One region of the Rhizobium sp. BK176 genome, then DNA from elsewhere that is predicted to be linked to it. Evidence: predicted binding sites of a transcription regulator. Region 1 holds the regulator's gene; each other region holds the start of a gene.
What was found. Region 1 encodes LexA, which represses DNA repair genes until DNA is damaged. Its sites were predicted from a motif close to TGTTCNNNNTGTGTTCNG; they were not measured.

Region 1 (5,436 bases):
CCTCGATAGCTTGCATTGTGGTTGCAAGGGCGGCTGTTTTTTGGCGCAAATGCATGCCGGGGTTGAAGCCATTTGAAGTAACGAAGGCCGTGCCTGCCGCGGATGCTTCCGCGCGTGCAGCGGAGCCGTCTCTCCTGTTGAATCGATCGGCCGCCAAGCTGTTGCCGGCCATGCGCACGCAGTCCTCCATCGCGTGGCCGACACGGATCAAAGCTGCGACACGGGACTGGGCTTCATGGCTCCAAGGTTCCGCGACAGCGGAGATGGAACATGGACGGTTGTTTCTGTTCTCGCCGGTCTTCCTCGGAGCCGGCGCCGTCCTCTGGTTCGAACTCGCAAGTGACCCTCCCACGATGCGCTTGATGGCATGGGTTGTTGTGTTGGCACCTGTTGCAATGGCGGCGGGCCAAGGGCGTCCGTTTGTCCGGAGTTCAGCACTGGCCGGCTTGCTTTGCGTCGCGGGAATGCTTTCGGCCCAATACGAAACGCGGAGCAGGGCGACCGTCATACTGGATACGCCCGTCACCACAACGATCACTGGTCGGGTCGAGCGTCGGGAGGGGGATGGCGCGGGTCGTTGGCGCTATATCCTCTCCATTTCCGCCACTCAGTCGCCTCAGATTAGGCGGCCGCCAGACCGGGTTTCAGTCGTCGCGCGTGGGCAGAAAGAACCGTTCGAAATCGGGGAGTGGTTGACGGGACGGGCACGATTGACCCCGCCTGCGGGACCGGCGCTGCCTGGGCTCAACGACTTCGCCTTCAGCGCCTATTTCGACGAGATTGGCGCGAACGGTTTCTTTTATGGTTCGCCAAGCGTTTCAATGCCGCCAGCGGTCGGCACACCATCGATTTCGGAGCGCGGAGCCAACTGGCTGGATGGTCTTCGAAGCGGAATTGGAGACCGCATCCGTGGAATCCTGCCGGGCGACACCGGCGCCTTTGCGGCGTCGCTTGTCACCGACGAGCGGCGCGCGATCTCGCGGGAAACCACCGACGCGCTGCGACAGGCGGGTCTGGCGCATATCGTGGCAATCTCCGGTCTCAACATGGCGCTCTCCGCGGGTATCTTCTTCGTCGGCCTACGCCAACTGCTGAGCCTGTTTCCATCCGTTACGCAGGCGTACCCGACCAAGAAGATTGCAGCTGCTGGCGCGCTCGTCGCCCTGACAGCCTATTACATGATCTCGGGCTTTGCGGTCTCGGCAGAGCGAGCCTTCATCATGATGGCGATCATGCTGGCCGCTGTATTCTTCGACAGGCCGTCAATCAGTCTGCGCAACATTGCCCTATCGGCTTGGGTGATTCTGCTCTTGTCTCCATCCGAGGCGCTAGGCGCGAGCTTCCAGATGTCATTTGCGGCGACTCTTGCGCTGGTTGCCGGTTATGCGATGTGGTCGAAGCGAGCCGCGCGCGAACATCCCTTGCTGCAAGTCAGGGCAGTGAAGCCCGTAGTTTTTGTCGCACGCTTCTTTGCTGGCATCCTCCTTTCCTCAATGATCGGAGGCTTCTCGACCGCGCTCTTTGCAGTCGAACATTTCCATCGGCTCAGCGCTTATGGATTGCCCGCAAATCTCATGGCCATGCCGGTAATCTCCTTCGTGGTGATGCCTATGGGCATGTTCGCGATGCTGCTGACGCCGTTTGGCCTCGATATCGTTCCCTGGAAAATCGCCGGCTTCGGGCTCGAAATTGTGATCGCCATTGCAAAGATGGTCTCGGGATGGGGCGGCAACGTCGATATCGGCCGATTGCCGGTTTGGTACTTTCCTGTCGCCGTCGCAGGCTTCCTCGTGCTTGCGCTTCTGCGCACCAGACTGCGGTACCTCGGCGCTGTTGCGATCGCGTTGGCAACTCTGCTCGTTGTGCTCGCGCCGTCCAGACCGGCGCCAGATTTCATCATTGCCGAGGATGGCGGTCTCGTCGCGATTGTCGACAATCAGGTTATTGCTTCCAACCGGACGCGCCCACCCGACTTCATTTTCGACCAATGGCGAAGGGCTCTGGTTGCGGAGCAAGCCCGGCCGCCGCTCCTGATAGAGGGTGTCAAACCAGTCCGCCGGCGAGACGGCGACGGCAAGCCTCGGAGGCTCTCGGCCGACGAATTGCATAACGCTCGCAACGCGTTGCGGCAGGTCGTTGCGAGAGGCGTTGAGAACCGTTTCGTCTGCCTGAAAGGCGCTTGGTGCACAGCGGCGCACGACAGCGGCTACGTTCTGACGATCATCGAAGATCCCGCCTACGTCGGCGCTGCCTGCGACACCGCCGACATCGTCGTTACGCCCGCTCGTCTGCGCGCAAACGAATGCCGGTCAGGTGCATTGTTGTTCACGGGCGAAACCTTGCGCCGCTCGGGTGCGGCAGAGATACGAATAGACGAACAGGGAACGCCTGTCGTGACGACGGCCTATACGACACTTGACCGGCCCTGGATGCGGCATCGGGCATACAATTGGCGAAGCGGCACCTTCGACGGAGAGCCGCCTGTCTTTAGTGATAGCGGCGAATGAGGCCGACCAGCTTGCCCTGAACCTTGACGCGATCGGGTCCGAAAATACGCGTTTCATAAGCCGGGTTCGCAGCTTCAAGCGCGATCGAAGCGCCCTTGCGGCGGAAGCGCTTGAGGGTTGCTTCCTCGTCATCGACAAGTGCGACAACAATGTCGCCGGCGTTGGCGGTGCTGCCGTTGCGGATAATCACCGTATCGCCGTCGAAGATGCCGGCCTCGATCATCGAGTCTCCCTTCACCTCGAGCGCATAATGCTCGCCTGGGCCAAGCATGTCGGCCGGAACCGTGATGTCGTGCGTATTGTTCTGGATTGCAGAAATTGGCACGCCTGCAGCGATCCGCCCCATAACAGGTACAGAGGCCGAATTGCCATTGTCCGCATGCGCGGCCGGCTTTGGCGGCGCCACCGGTTGAGGTTTGCCAAGGCTGCCCTCGATCACGCTCGGCGAGAAACCGCGGCGCGGCTGGAGACTGGGATTATATGCCTCTGGCAGCTTGATGACCTCCAAAGCGCGGGCTCGATTCGGCAGTCGGCGAATGAAGCCGCGTTCTTCCAGCGCCGTAATCAGGCGGTGGATGCCCGACTTCGACGCGAGATCGAGAGCGTCCTTCATTTCGTCGAAAGATGGGGGGACACCGGACTCCTTCATTCGTTCGTGAATGAAGAGAAGAAGCTCCTGTTGCTTGCGCGTCAGCATCGAAGTTGAACCCCAGAGTTGTGAAACAAAGCCAGAACAGACACTATATGTTCCATATGTGTTCTGCAAGTACCTAAATTTTCGTAAAACTTGCCTGCAACTTGTTCAGTTTTTGCGTCGCTTTTGAGTGAATGCGGAGAAGGGGGTTGCATTGTTCTCTTGCCCGGCGCACATCTTCGCAAATCCCCGGGGAGTTTGCCATGAGCGAAGCACATCCGCTGGACCACATTGTGCTGCCGGTGTCCAACATCAGGCTTGCGCGCGAGCGCCTCGGAATGCTGGGATTCACCGTCGCGCCAGATGCGCGGCACCCGTTCGGAACAGAGAACGCCTGTATCTTCTTCGCCGACGAAACTTATCTGGAGCCGCTGGGCGTCGCCAGCCTCGAACTGCACGAGGCGTCGGCGAGGAAGGGCAACGTCTTCACCGCGCGTGACCGTGCCTTTCGGTTTCGATGCGGCGAGGATGGACTGTCCGCAGTTGTCTTCGCGACGGGGGACGCCGACCGCGACCACGCTAGATTCCTTGCGGAGAAGATCAACGGCGGTGAGATGCTGCAGTTCGAGCGGCCGATGAAGATGCCCGACGGCTCGGAAGCCATTGCTGCATTCAAACTCGCGTTCGCAGTTGACCTGCGCGCACCTGATTTCTTTTTTTTCACCTGCCAGAGGGTCAATCCGCTGCCTGCCGATCGAAGGGCGCTGCAAGTGCACCCAAATGGCGTGGGCGGGATCGCGGAGATCGTTCTTGGCGCGCCGGACCCAAAGGCGTTTGCGCCATTTGTGCGCGCCGCGGCGCACGGCCTGACGGTGATCAACGAGGCCTTTGGTGTGAGTGTTGCAACGCCCAACGCCAGGATCATCGTTCTGTCCCCCGATGGACTGGATGCCTACTTCGATATTTCTGCACCCTCAGACGATCGCGGCCTGCGCGGCGTTGCCGTTGTTTTCAAGGTCGGTGATCTCGCCGTGACAGAAGCGCATTTGGCTGCTAACGGGATGACCTACACGCGCAAGAACAATCGAATTCTGGTGAAGGCAGCGCCCGGGCAGGGTGCGCTCTTCGCCTTCGAGGAGAAACGATGAGCCAGACAAATTCCGAAGTCGCGGTCGGCGAAGGCGCCGGCCGCGTCACCTTTTCGAATACCGGCAAGCTGTCGCTGATTGCCGGACCGTGTCAGATGGAGAGCCGCGAGCATGCGTTCATGGTCGCCGGTGTATTGAAGGAGCTTTGCGACAAGCTTGGTATCGGCCTTGTCTACAAGTCCTCCTTTGACAAGGCGAACCGGACATCGCTCTCCGCTCAGCGCGGCATCGGCCTTGATAAGGCGCTGGAGGTTTTTTCCGACCTCAAGAAGGAATACGGTTTTCCTGTCCTGACCGACATCCATACCGAGGAGCAGTGCACCGAGGTGGCGACGGTCGTCGACGTCCTGCAGATCCCGGCCTTTCTCAGTCGCCAGACAGACCTGCTGGTCGCAGCCGCCAAAACCGGTCGCACAATCAACGTCAAGAAGGGCCAGTTCCTTGCCCCTTGGGATATGAAGAATGTCTTGAACAAGCTCAATTCCAGCGGCAACCCGAATATCCTGCTTTGCGAGCGCGGCGCTTCCTTCGGCTACAACACGCTGGTCTCCGATATGCGCTCGCTGCCGATCATGGCGGCGATGGGCGCCCCTGTTGTTTTCGACGCCACCCATTCGGTGCAGCAGCCCGGAGGGCAGGGTGGTTCCAGCGGCGGTCAGCGCGAGTTCGTGGAGACGCTGGCGCGCGCGGCCGTTGCCGTCGGTGTGGCAGGTGTGTTCGTCGAAACGCACGAAGATCCTGACAACGCGCCGTCTGACGGTCCGAACATGGTCTATCTCAAGGACATGCCGAGGCTTCTCGAAAAGCTCCTGGCCTTCGACGCGATCGCGAAAAGCTGACGTTCAAAAGACTGACATGTTCGTGTAATAGGCCACGCACGAATATCGCTGCGAAGCATGCGCAAAGCGCCATTGTAATTTGCGCATCTTCGATTAAGACGGATTTCAAACGATTTATCCACCCTCAAGCAGGAAAAGCCGATGACCGCAATTACCGACATTATCGCCCGCGAGATTCTCGACAGCCGTGGCAACCCCACCGTCGAAGTCGATGTCTATCTGGAAGATGGCAGCATGGGCCGCGCGGCGGTTCCGTCGGGCGCGTCGACCGGCGCGCATGAAGCCGTCGAAGTTCGCGACGGTGGCAA
Region 2 (5,436 bases), on a different contig from region 1:
CGGATGCAATCATGGCCTGGGCGCCACGCGCGAGCGAATTGATGCCGAACTACAAGGGATGCATCAAGATCTCCAGGTTGGGAGATTATCCGACCGATCTGAAGTATTTCAAGAACTCCGACATTCTCGTCTGCAACACACCCGGCATTGCCGACCATGTGCGCGAAATCGGTTGGACGCGTAGAGTTGAGGTGATCTCGAACTTCACGAGAACCGAGCAAGTGGCCCCGGTCGATCGTGCCGCGTTCGACACGCCACGAGACGCGCCCGTCGTCATGTCCATGGGGCGTTTCGTGCCGCGGAAAGAGTTCGCGTTGTTGACGGCAGCGGTGGCGAAGCTGCCGGGCGTCTATCTCTGGCTCGCCGGCGAGGGCGAGGAACTGGAAAACGTCAAAAAAGTCGCATCAGATCTCGGTGTAACGGACCGGGTGCGGTTTCTCGGATGGCAGAAAGACACGCGGCCGTTTGTGGCGGCTGCCGACATCTTCGTCATGCCCTCGAACCATGAGCCGCTTGGCAACGTCATTCTGGAGGCTTGGGCGCAGGGCAAACCCGTCGTTTCCAGCCGTTCAGAGGGGCCGTCGTGGTTCATGAGGGACGGCGAGAACGGGCTTCTTGTTGAGATCGGCGACACCGACGGTTTTTCGAAGGCCATTGAGCGTTTGATCAATGATCCCTTGCTGGCGGCAAAGGTGACCGCCGGTGGGCGGGACACGTTGATGGGGCAGTTTTCTGAAGGCGCTGTTGCCGACGCCTATCTTGAACTCTTCAAGCGCAAGCCTTGACGGCCCCCGGTCATAGGGCCGTGTAGACCGCGCCAAGTCGCCGGGCCTCGCCTTCAATGCTGAAGGCGCTTATCGCGTGGTTCCTCGCGCGGAGTGAAGCCTCTTGGCGACGGGCGTCGTCATCCATGAAATGGGCAGCGGCCAGTACCATCTCATCGAGATCGTCACGCGGGATGATTATCCCGGTTTCCTGGTCACCGGTGAGCAGCAGTTCCGGAAAGGCTCCGACGTCCGTCGCGACAACGGGAACGGCGGTCGCCATCGCTTCGAGCGGCGTCAGGCCGAAGCCTTCCCAGCGTTGTGGCGCGACAAACATATCGAGTGCACGATACCAGTCGTTGATGTTGGTGTGCTCGCCTACGAATAGTAGGCGATCGGACAGGCCGGCAGAGGCAACCCGCGCCTTCAGTTCGTTTTCAAACTCGACGTGTTGTGCCGTGGCGCGTCCGGCAACGATTGCGACCCAGTCGGGCCGGGACGGGAGCAGACGGATCATGCTGTCGACGAAAAGGTCGGTGCCCTTCTGATGGCGAACGCGACCGAAGCAGCCGGCGATCTTCTTCGTCTCGTCGAGACCAAGCAGCCGTTTGGCCGCTACCCTATCATCTGCCGGCGAAAAGCGGGTTGTGTCTATCCCGTGGAGAACGACGGTGCTCGGCACTTCGAGATAATTCGCCGTCTTGCCGCTGGTTGCTATCACCGCGTCCATCTTCGAAATCAGCCATTTCGTCCAGCCGGAGTGGCGGCGCTGGGACGCCGAGGTGAAGACGATCTTCAGCGGCATGCGCAAGACATCGCGCATCAGGATGGCCGGCAGCATTTCGATGTTGCGACGGGCGTGCCATATGCGAAACCGCTTGCCGCGCGGCGCCCGCCATAGCTTCAGCAAGTCACGAAAACGGATGTGCGGCAAGGATGCCGGAAGACCCGGTCCAAGGGCTGCAATCTTCTCGCCGAGTGCGCGCTGGACCGGGATCAACTGGATGATGGTGGACGTGACGCCGGAGAGCCGCTTCTTGAAGTTAGGCGCAATAATCTCGACGTCACTGACCTTGGCGATAGCCGGCTGCCCTCGACCGTCCACGGATCAATCAGCCCCAGGAAATGGAAAGGACTTCGTAGGCCTTGGAGCCACCGGGCGCATTGACTTCGATGGAGTCGCCGACTTCCTTGCCAATCAGCGCACGCGCGATTGGGGAGGAGATGGAGATACGTCCCGCCTTAACGTCGGCTTCCTGATCGCCGACGATCTGATAGGTCTTTTCTTCTTCGGTATCCTCGTCGACGAGCTTCACCTTCGCGCCGAACTTGATCTTGTCGCCGGACATCTTCGACAGGTCGATGACCTCGGCACGCGCGGTCAGGTCCTCGAGCTCGCTGATACGGCCTTCGTTGTGGCTCTGAGCTTCCTTCGCAGCATGGTATTCGGCGTTTTCCGAGAGGTCACCATGCGCACGGGCTTCGGCGATTGCCTCGATGATCCGGGGACGCTCCTCCTGCTGACGCCAGCGCAGTTCTTCCTGCAGCTTGACGAAACCACCCTGCGTCATCGGTACCTTATCAACCATTTTTTTGTCCTTCACTCCCTGTATCCACATAGCCGCGGACACAAAAGAAAACAGGTCCCGAGGGGGAACCTCGGAACCGTGCAACAATCCTAACTTTTGCGGTTATAGCAGATCGCCACCGCTGATTTCCATAAAATTCGTATCGCTGGCCGGAGGCCGGTCGGAGTGGCTGGAAACCAACCTCGATTGACTTTTTGAGCAAGAACATATAGTGAACATGAAGATGAGGAAGTCTCTAAAAGAACGATTGGCAATTCTCTCGGATGCAGCAAAATATGACGCATCCTGCGCTTCCAGCGGAACACAAAAGCGCGATTCGGCGAAAAGTGGCGGCCTTGGCTCCACCGAGGGTTCCGGCATCTGCCACGCCTATGCGCCTGATGGACGCTGCATATCGCTATTGAAAGTCCTCCTGACGAACTTCTGCATTTACGATTGTGCGTATTGCATCAATCGGTCCTCCAGCAATGTAGAACGGGCGCGCTTCACACCGGAGGAAGTGGTTTGGCTGACGTTGGAATTCTATCGCCGCAACTATATCGAGGGGTTGTTTCTCTCGTCGGGCATCATCCGCTCCCCGGATCATACGATGGAGCAAATGGTCCGTGTCGTTCACGAACTACGCGTCTCCCATGACTTCCGCGGTTATATACACCTCAAGTCGATTCCGGAGGCATCGGCCCATCTCATTGAAGAGGCAGGGCTTTACGCGGATCGTCTGTCGTTGAACATCGAGCTTCCGACGGACAGCGGCATTGCGCGCCTTGCGCCGGAAAAAAGGCCCTCACACATCCGCCGTTCGATGGGGGACCTGCGATTGAAGATAGAGGCGGCCGACGAGCCGACGCTCCAATCGAAGACGCGCAAGCGTTTTGTTCCAGCCGGTCAGAGCACGCAAATGATTGTTGGTGCCGATGGGGCAAACGATGCGACGATCCTTGGGACGAGTGCGCAGCTCTATGGCAGCTATAGCCTGAAGCGGGTCTACTATTCCGCCTTCAGTCCCATTCCGGACTCCTCGAAGAACCTGCCTCTGATCAAGCCGCCACTGATGCGTGAACACCGACTTTACCAAGCAGACTGGCTGTATCGCTTCTACGGTTTCGGGATCGAGGAGATCACCGCGACGCGGCCCGGCGGAATGCTGGATCTCAATCTCGATCCCAAGCTTGCATGGGCGCTCGGCCATCGGGCCGACTTTCCAGTCGACGTCAACAAGGCGGAGCGAGAACGGCTGCTTCGCGTGCCGGGGCTCGGAACCAAAACGGTGAAGGCGATCCTTTCGGCCCGTCGCTTCCGGAGGCTGCGTTTGGACGACCTCTCCAGACTCGGTGTCTCGATCAAGAAAGTGCAGGCTTTTGTGACGGCAGAGGGCTGGACGCCACGTCAATTGGCGGATCGAGCGGATTTGCGGACGATGTTCGAGCCGCCGCCCGAGCAATTGACGCTGCTCTGATGCGCCGCGTGGTTCTGAAGGGCAGGGGCGAATTCGACGAATGGCGCAATGCCGCCCGCGCTCTGGCCTGTGCCGGCATTGCACCGGAGGACATAGAATGGCGTGAAGAAGGCGGTGAGAAGCAGCTCTTCTGGGAGCGCGACGTATTGCCTCCGCAACCCGTGTCCGGCAGTCGGTCGATGACAGTGCCTCCGGCGTTTATTGATCTTGCTTCAGCGGTGATTTGCCATTCCGATCCCGTCCGCTTCTTTCTTCTCTATCGGCTGCTGTGGCGGCTTCAGTCCGACAAGTCGCTTCTATCGGTGGCGTCCGACGAAGACGTTTCGGTTGCGCGGTTGATGGAAAAAAGCGTTCGCCGCGATGCCCACAAGATGACGGCTTTCCTTCGCTTCAAGGAAGTGGGATCCGGCATTTCCGTGAATGGCAGGCGGAAGTTTCTCGCCTGGTTCGAGCCGGATCATCACATCGTCACGCGCAAGGCGCCGTTCTTTCAGCGCCGGTTCAACGACATGGACTGGATGATCCTGACGCCAAAGGGTTCGGCGAGCTGGGATGGCGTGAGGTTATCACTCAGCGATGAGCCCTGCACCAAACCTGACCTTACCGATCCTGCCGATGAACTTTGGAAGACCTATTTTGCCAATATTTTCAATCCTGCGCGCCTGAAGGTGAAGGCGATGCAGGCGGAGATGCCGAAGAAATACTGGAAGAATATGCCCGAGGCGGAGTTGATTCCCGACCTCATCGCGAATGCCGAGCAGCGGGTGCTGGCGATGGCCAGGCGTGAGGCGACGATGCCTCCTGCCTTCCACGACAAGCTTCAGGCGGCATCCCGGAACCTGCCGACTGCGCCATCTGCTGCTGAAGGGACATGGGAGGCGCTTCGCGAACAGGCGGCGGCCTGCAGCCGCTGCCCATTGCATGCCAAGGCGACACAGGCGGTCTTCGGGGAGGGACCGCAGGACGCGGAAATCATGTTTGTTGGCGAGCAGCCTGGGGACCAGGAGGATCTTGCCGGGCGTCCGTTTGTCGGTCCGGCGGGGAGGGTTTTCGACGAGGCCTTGTTGGCAGCGGGCATGAATCGCGCGGAGCTTTATGTCACCAACGCAGTCAAGCACTTCAAATATGAACCGCGCGGCAAGCGGCGCATCCATCAAAAGCCGAACCGGGGAGAGGTAGAGCATTGCCGCTGGTGGCTCGACCGGGAATTGGAGCTGGTCAAGCCGAAGCTGGTGGTCGCAATGGGGGCGACGGCACTCTTTGCGCTCACGGGTTGGCAACAGAAGCTTGAGGATGCGCGAGGCGAGTTCATACCGCTTGAGGGCGGTCGGCAGTTGTTCGTCACCGTCCATCCCTCCTTTCTGCTGCGATTTCCGGATGAAGGCCTGCGGCAACAGGAAGTCGAACGGTTCCGTAGCGATATTGCCCGCATCGGTTCAGAATTGGCGTCTTCGAGTTGAATCTGTAAGCTGATATGATCGCCTAAGGCGATATGGGCTGGTTGGCGCAGGAGGGGAAGATGAGCGACAACTATATCATCAGTGCCAGAAAGCGTGCAGGCGATGCATTGATTGCCGAACCTGGACCGATAAAGTTTCTGAAGGTGCCTTCCACGCTCGACAGCTAC
Region 3 (5,436 bases), on a different contig from region 1:
GATCACCGAACCGCGGCCGGTCTCGTAAGCCGAACGAATGCCGGCGCGGCCAAGGATCTTGGCGCCTGTCGGAAAATCCGGGCCAGGAATGATCTGCATGATATCCGGAAGTTCGATGGCCGGATTGTCGATCAGCGCGATACAGCCGTCGATGACTTCGCCAAGATTGTGTGGCGGAATATTGGTCGCCATACCGACGGCGATGCCGCCTGCCCCGTTGACCAAGAGGTTCGGGAATTTCGCGGGAACGACGACGGGCTCCGACAGCGTGCCGTCATAGTTGTCGCGGAAATCGACTGTCTCCTTGTCGAGATCGTCGAGCAGCGAATGCGCGGCCTTCTCCAGACGGCATTCGGTGTAACGCTCTGCCGCTGGCGGATCGCCGTCGACGGAGCCGAAGTTGCCCTGGCCGTCGATCAACGGCAGGCGAAGAGACCAGTCCTGGGCCATTCGCGCCAGCGCGTCGTAAATCGCCGAGTTGCCATGCGGATGGTATTTACCCATCACATCCCCGGTCACGCGGGCGCACTTGACGTATTTCTTGTTCCAGTCGATGCCGAGCTCGGACATGCCGTAGAGGATGCGGCGGTGCACAGGCTTGAGGCCGTCGCGCACATCAGGCAAGGCGCGGCTGACGATAACGCTCATCGCGTAATCGAGATACGACCGCTGCATTTCCTCCATGATGGAGATGGGCTCGATGCCTGGCGGGAGCTTCCCGCCGCCGGGGGGTGTTTGCTCAGTCAAAACGGATCACGATCTCTTCTAGAATCACTTGAAGATTTATAGCGGAAAGGCTGTTCCTGCGCCAATTTTGGCGAGAGTTTTGAACAGTCTTTTGCGGTCTTATGAGGGCAATTTTGGCCTCAATGGCAACTATTTACGCCATTCGAAGAGCGCCATTTGCCAAATTGATTTCTCCGCATCACAATCGTCCAAAACCGAGCGTTTATATGGGCTCATGGAGGGACAATGGCAAGCGCCGACCAACTGATCAACGCCTTCACGACGCTGCTTGTCACCATCGATCCGCCTGGCCTTGCGCCAATCTTCCTCGGGCTAACCACCGGTATGAGCCGTAGCCAGCGAAAGCAGGTGGCGCTGCGCGGCTCGATCATCGCCTTTGTCATCCTTGCCATCTTCGCGCTGTTCGGCGCGAGTGTGCTCGGTGTCCTCGGCATCTCGATCGGCGCCTTTCGCATCGCCGGTGGCCTTCTCTTGTTCTGGATTGCGTTTGAAATGGTTTTCGAGAAGCGGCAGGACCGCAAGGAGAAGACGAGCACGGCCGCAATCACCATCGATCATATCCATAATATTTCGGTTTTTCCGTTGGCGATTCCGCTAATCGCCGGTCCCGGCGCGATTTCCGCGACCATCCTGATTGCCGGGTCAATGCACAGCTCCATCGAGCGCGCGCAATTGATCATCGTCCTTGCATCGAACCTGCTACTGCTCTTTTTCTCCTTGCTTGTCGCTGAAAGAGTCGATCGTTTCCTGGGTGTTACGGGGCGCGCAATTCTGACGCGCCTTCTCGGCGTCATCCTGGCCGCGCTGGCAACGCAATTCGTCGTTGACGGCCTGAAGTCCACCTTGGTCACAATGCCCGCGGGCTAGGCCTGGAGTAGGCGCTTTTGTGCTTCCAGGATCGTTTGCCGAGGCGCATCGGCCCGTTCGAATATTTGATAAAGGAATAACTTTACTGCCTCGGCTTCGCGAAGCACGACCGAGGTCAGTGCCGGATCGGTTTCGGCCCATGCCCTCATCGTGGCGATTGATCTGCCGATGGCGCCGGACCTGCGCATCGCGGCGGAGTTGAACAGTTTGCTCTCAACCACGTACCAGACGAAAATCCGGATTGCGACAGATCTGATGTGCGGCTCCTCTGCGCGGAGAGACTTGAATTCGCCCCACAGCGTCCGCAAGTGGTTTTCGCTCAGGCGGTCGAGATCCAACCCCAATTCAAGAAGGTCGTCCGCGACCATCGTTCTCGCAGCACTGGCCGTCATTGACCGAAATTGGGAGTTCGCTTCTGTCATCCTACGAATATCGCGCGGGTCTGGAGATTTGAGAACCCAGCCGTGCCTATCCTTTCGGAGAGTGAAGCGCCGTCACTTTGACTAGAATGATCGACTGAAATGCATCGCGTCCGCCTATTCGACTGAGGTATCGCGATGGAATGGTGACCGGGCGCTGCCGAGATGGGCCCGGTCCGGCTGAAGTCTTGGGCCCGTGAGAAAGAGCCGGCTGCGCCGAGCCTCGAGCCAAAACGCGTTCGGCGCACCTCTCGGCGCGCCGTCAGAGATGCCGTGATGACGGCTTCGATCAGAACGGGATATCGTCGTCGAGGTCGCGCGAGAAGTTTCCGCCGCTACCGCCGCTGCTGCGGCCGGACGATTGCGAGGGCGCGCCGTAATCGTCGCCGTAGCCACCGCCGCCACCGAAATCGCCACCGCCGGCATTGCTGCTGCGACCGCCGCCAAAGCCGGAGCTTGCGCCTCCGCCCTCGCCGCGACCGTCGAGCATCGTCAGCGTCGAGCCGAAGCCCTGCAAAACGACTTCCGTCGAATAGCGGTCCTGGCCATTCTGGTCCTGCCACTTGCGGGTCTGCAGCGCACCTTCGATGTAGAGCTTGGCGCCCTTCTTCACATACTGCTCGACGACCTTGCAGAGGCCCTCGTTGAAGACCACGACAGTATGCCATTCCGTCTTCTCGCGGCGTTCGCCAGAGTTGCGGTCGCGCCAGGTCTCGGACGTCGCGATGCGAAGATTGGCGATCGGCCGGCCATCCTGGGTCCGCCGGATTTCGGGGTCAGCGCCCACGTTCCCGATCAGAATTACCTTGTTTACGCTGCCAGCCATACTTTCACCTTACCTGCCGCCCTGCCCGGCGGCGCTTGAAACAATCGGTGCACCTTAAACCATAGGGCGCCGGCGATGGGCGCCCATAGCCGGTTCATCCACAGAGAATTTTGTTCTTTATTTGTTCTAGTTTATCCCTATGATCCTGTCAACCGAATCGAAAACCTTGCAGCAGACGGACATTGAGCCTCGACTCGCCAGCCGGCATCACTAAATAAGGGGCTTGTTCCAGCACAGAAGCAGAAGACGATGAGCGAACTGAAGACGATTTCCATCCGCGGCGCGCGCGAGCACAATTTGAAGGGCATCGATCTCGATCTGCCGCGAAACAAACTGATCGTCATGACCGGCCTTTCGGGATCCGGAAAGTCGTCGCTTGCCTTCGATACGATCTATGCGGAAGGCCAGAGGCGCTATGTCGAAAGCCTGTCGGCCTATGCGCGCCAGTTCCTCGAAATGATGCAGAAGCCCGACGTCGATCAAATCGACGGCCTGTCGCCGGCGATTTCGATTGAGCAGAAGACGACCTCGCGCAATCCGCGCTCGACGGTCGGTACGGTGACCGAGATCTACGACTACATGCGTCTGCTCTTTGCGCGCGTCGGCATACCGTATTCGCCTGCAACCGGGCTACCGATCGAGAGCCAGACGGTCAGCCAGATGGTCGACCGCGTGCTGGAGTTCGGGGAAGGCACGCGTCTCTACATCCTCGCGCCGCTCGTGCGCGGGCGTAAGGGCGAGTACAAGAAAGAGCTGGCGGACCTGATGAAGAAGGGCTTCCAGCGCGTGAAGGTCGATGGCCAGTTCTACGAGATCGCGGACGTCCCAGGCCTGGATAAGAAGTACAAGCACGATATCGATATCGTGGTCGACCGCATTGTCGTCCGCCCCGATATGGCATCGCGGCTCGCAGACAGCTTCGAGACCTCGCTAAAGCTTGCCGACGGCTTGGCCGTTGCGGAGTTCGCCGACAAGCCGTTGCCGCTGGAAGAAACCGCCGCCGGCGGGTCTGCCAACAAGTCGCTCAACGAAACGCACGAGCGAGTCCTCTTCTCGGAAAAATTCGCCTGCCCGGTGTCGGGCTTCACCATTCCCGAGATCGAGCCGCGGCTTTTTTCCTTCAACAATCCAGCCGGCGCCTGCCCGACCTGCGACGGTCTTGGCGCACAGCAGAAGATCGACGCCAATCTGATCGTGCCCGAGCCTGAGCGCACGCTACGCGATGGCGCCATTGCGCCGTGGGCGAAGTCGACATCGCCCTATTACAACCAGACGCTGGAGGCCCTCGGTAAACACTACGGCTTCAAGCTCGGTGCGCGGTGGAACGATCTGTCCGATATGGTCAAGGACGTCATCCTGAATGGCACCGACGAGAAGATCGAGTTTCACTATGCCGATGGTGCGCGGTCTTATACCACGCATAAGAATTTCGAGGGCATCATCACCAATCTCGAGCGCCGCTGGAAGGAGACGGATTCCGCCTGGGCGCGCGAGGAAATCGAGCGCTATATGTCGGCGGCCCCCTGCCCGTCTTGCGGCGGCTATCGCCTGAAGCCGGAGGCACTTGCTGTCAAGATCAACGCGCTGCATATCGGCCAGGTGACCGACATGTCGATCCGCGTCGCCCGCGACTGGTTCGAAGTTCTGCCGCAGTCGCTGAGCGCCAAGCAGAATGAGATTGCCGTTCGCATCCTCAAGGAGATCCGCGACCGCCTGCGCTTCCTCAATGACGTCGGCCTGGACTATCTCAGCCTGTCGCGAAACTCCGGGACCTTGTCCGGTGGCGAGAGCCAGCGCATCCGGCTGGCGTCGCAGATCGGTTCCGGCCTGACCGGCGTCTTGTATGTCCTCGACGAGCCGTCGATCGGCCTGCATCAGCGCGACAACGCTCGATTGCTCGATACGCTGAAGCACCTTCGTGATATCGGCAATACCGTGATCGTGGTCGAGCATGACGAGGACGCGATCTTGACCGCCGACGATGTCGTCGACATCGGTCCGGCGGCCGGCATCCATGGTGGCCAGGTGATCGCCCACGGTACGCCGCAAGAGATCATGGCGAACCCGAAGTCGCTGACCGGCAAATATCTGTCCGGTGAACTCGGCGTTCCGGTTCCAGACGAACGGCGCAAGGCCAAGAAGGGCAAGGAGATCAAGGTCGTCGGTGCCCGCGGCAACAATCTGAAGAATGTCACCGCCTCCATCCCTCTCGGCGTCTTTACGGCCGTTACCGGCGTATCGGGGGGCGGCAAGTCCACGTTCCTGATCGAGACGCTGTATAAATCTGCCGCGCGGCGCGTCATGGGCGCGCGTGAAATTCCCGCCGATCATGACCGCATCGACGGTTTCGAGCACATCGACAAGGTCATCGACATCGATCAGTCGCCGATCGGCCGCACGCCGCGCTCCAACCCCGCGACCTATACGGGCGCGTTCACCCCGATCCGCGACTGGTTTGCCGGTCTGCCGGAAGCGAAGGCGCGCGGCTATCAGCCGGGACGCTTCTCGTTCAACGTCAAGGGCGGACGCTGCGAAGCCTGCCAGGGCGACGGCGTCATCAAGATCGAGATGCACTTC

Region 2: FHT76_RS27405 (putative DNA modification/repair radical SAM protein) is a predicted target of LexA. The motif match lies at 2,554-2,571, and genes of this name have one in related genera.
Region 3: uvrA (excinuclease ABC subunit UvrA) is a predicted target of LexA. The motif match lies at 2,971-2,988, and genes of this name have one in related genera.

What each region holds. Positions count from the first base shown of each region.
Region 1 covers NZ_JANUBV010000021.1:37,853-43,288, forward strand. The annotation lists gene FHT76_RS34235 (ComEC/Rec2 family competence protein) at 54-2,507, shown strand; gene lexA (transcriptional repressor LexA) at 2,488-3,204, opposite strand; gene FHT76_RS34245 (VOC family protein) at 3,405-4,289, shown strand; gene kdsA (3-deoxy-8-phosphooctulonate synthase) at 4,286-5,128, shown strand; gene eno (phosphopyruvate hydratase) at 5,270-5,436, shown strand, end outside.
Region 2 covers NZ_JANUBV010000011.1:198,435-203,870, forward strand. The annotation lists gene FHT76_RS27390 (glycosyltransferase) at 1-785, shown strand, start outside; gene FHT76_RS27395 (glycosyltransferase family 4 protein) at 796-1,845, opposite strand; gene greA (transcription elongation factor GreA) at 1,877-2,353, opposite strand; gene FHT76_RS27405 (putative DNA modification/repair radical SAM protein) at 2,577-3,809, shown strand; gene FHT76_RS27410 (UdgX family uracil-DNA binding protein) at 3,809-5,269, shown strand; gene FHT76_RS27415 (alpha/beta fold hydrolase) at 5,329-5,436, shown strand, end outside.
Region 3 covers NZ_JANUBV010000015.1:132,582-138,017, reverse strand. The annotation lists gene gyrA (DNA gyrase subunit A) at 1-747, opposite strand, end outside; gene FHT76_RS30980 (MarC family protein) at 973-1,614, shown strand; gene FHT76_RS30975 (hypothetical protein) at 1,611-2,006, opposite strand; gene FHT76_RS30970 (single-stranded DNA-binding protein) at 2,323-2,859, opposite strand; gene uvrA (excinuclease ABC subunit UvrA) at 3,109-5,436, shown strand, end outside.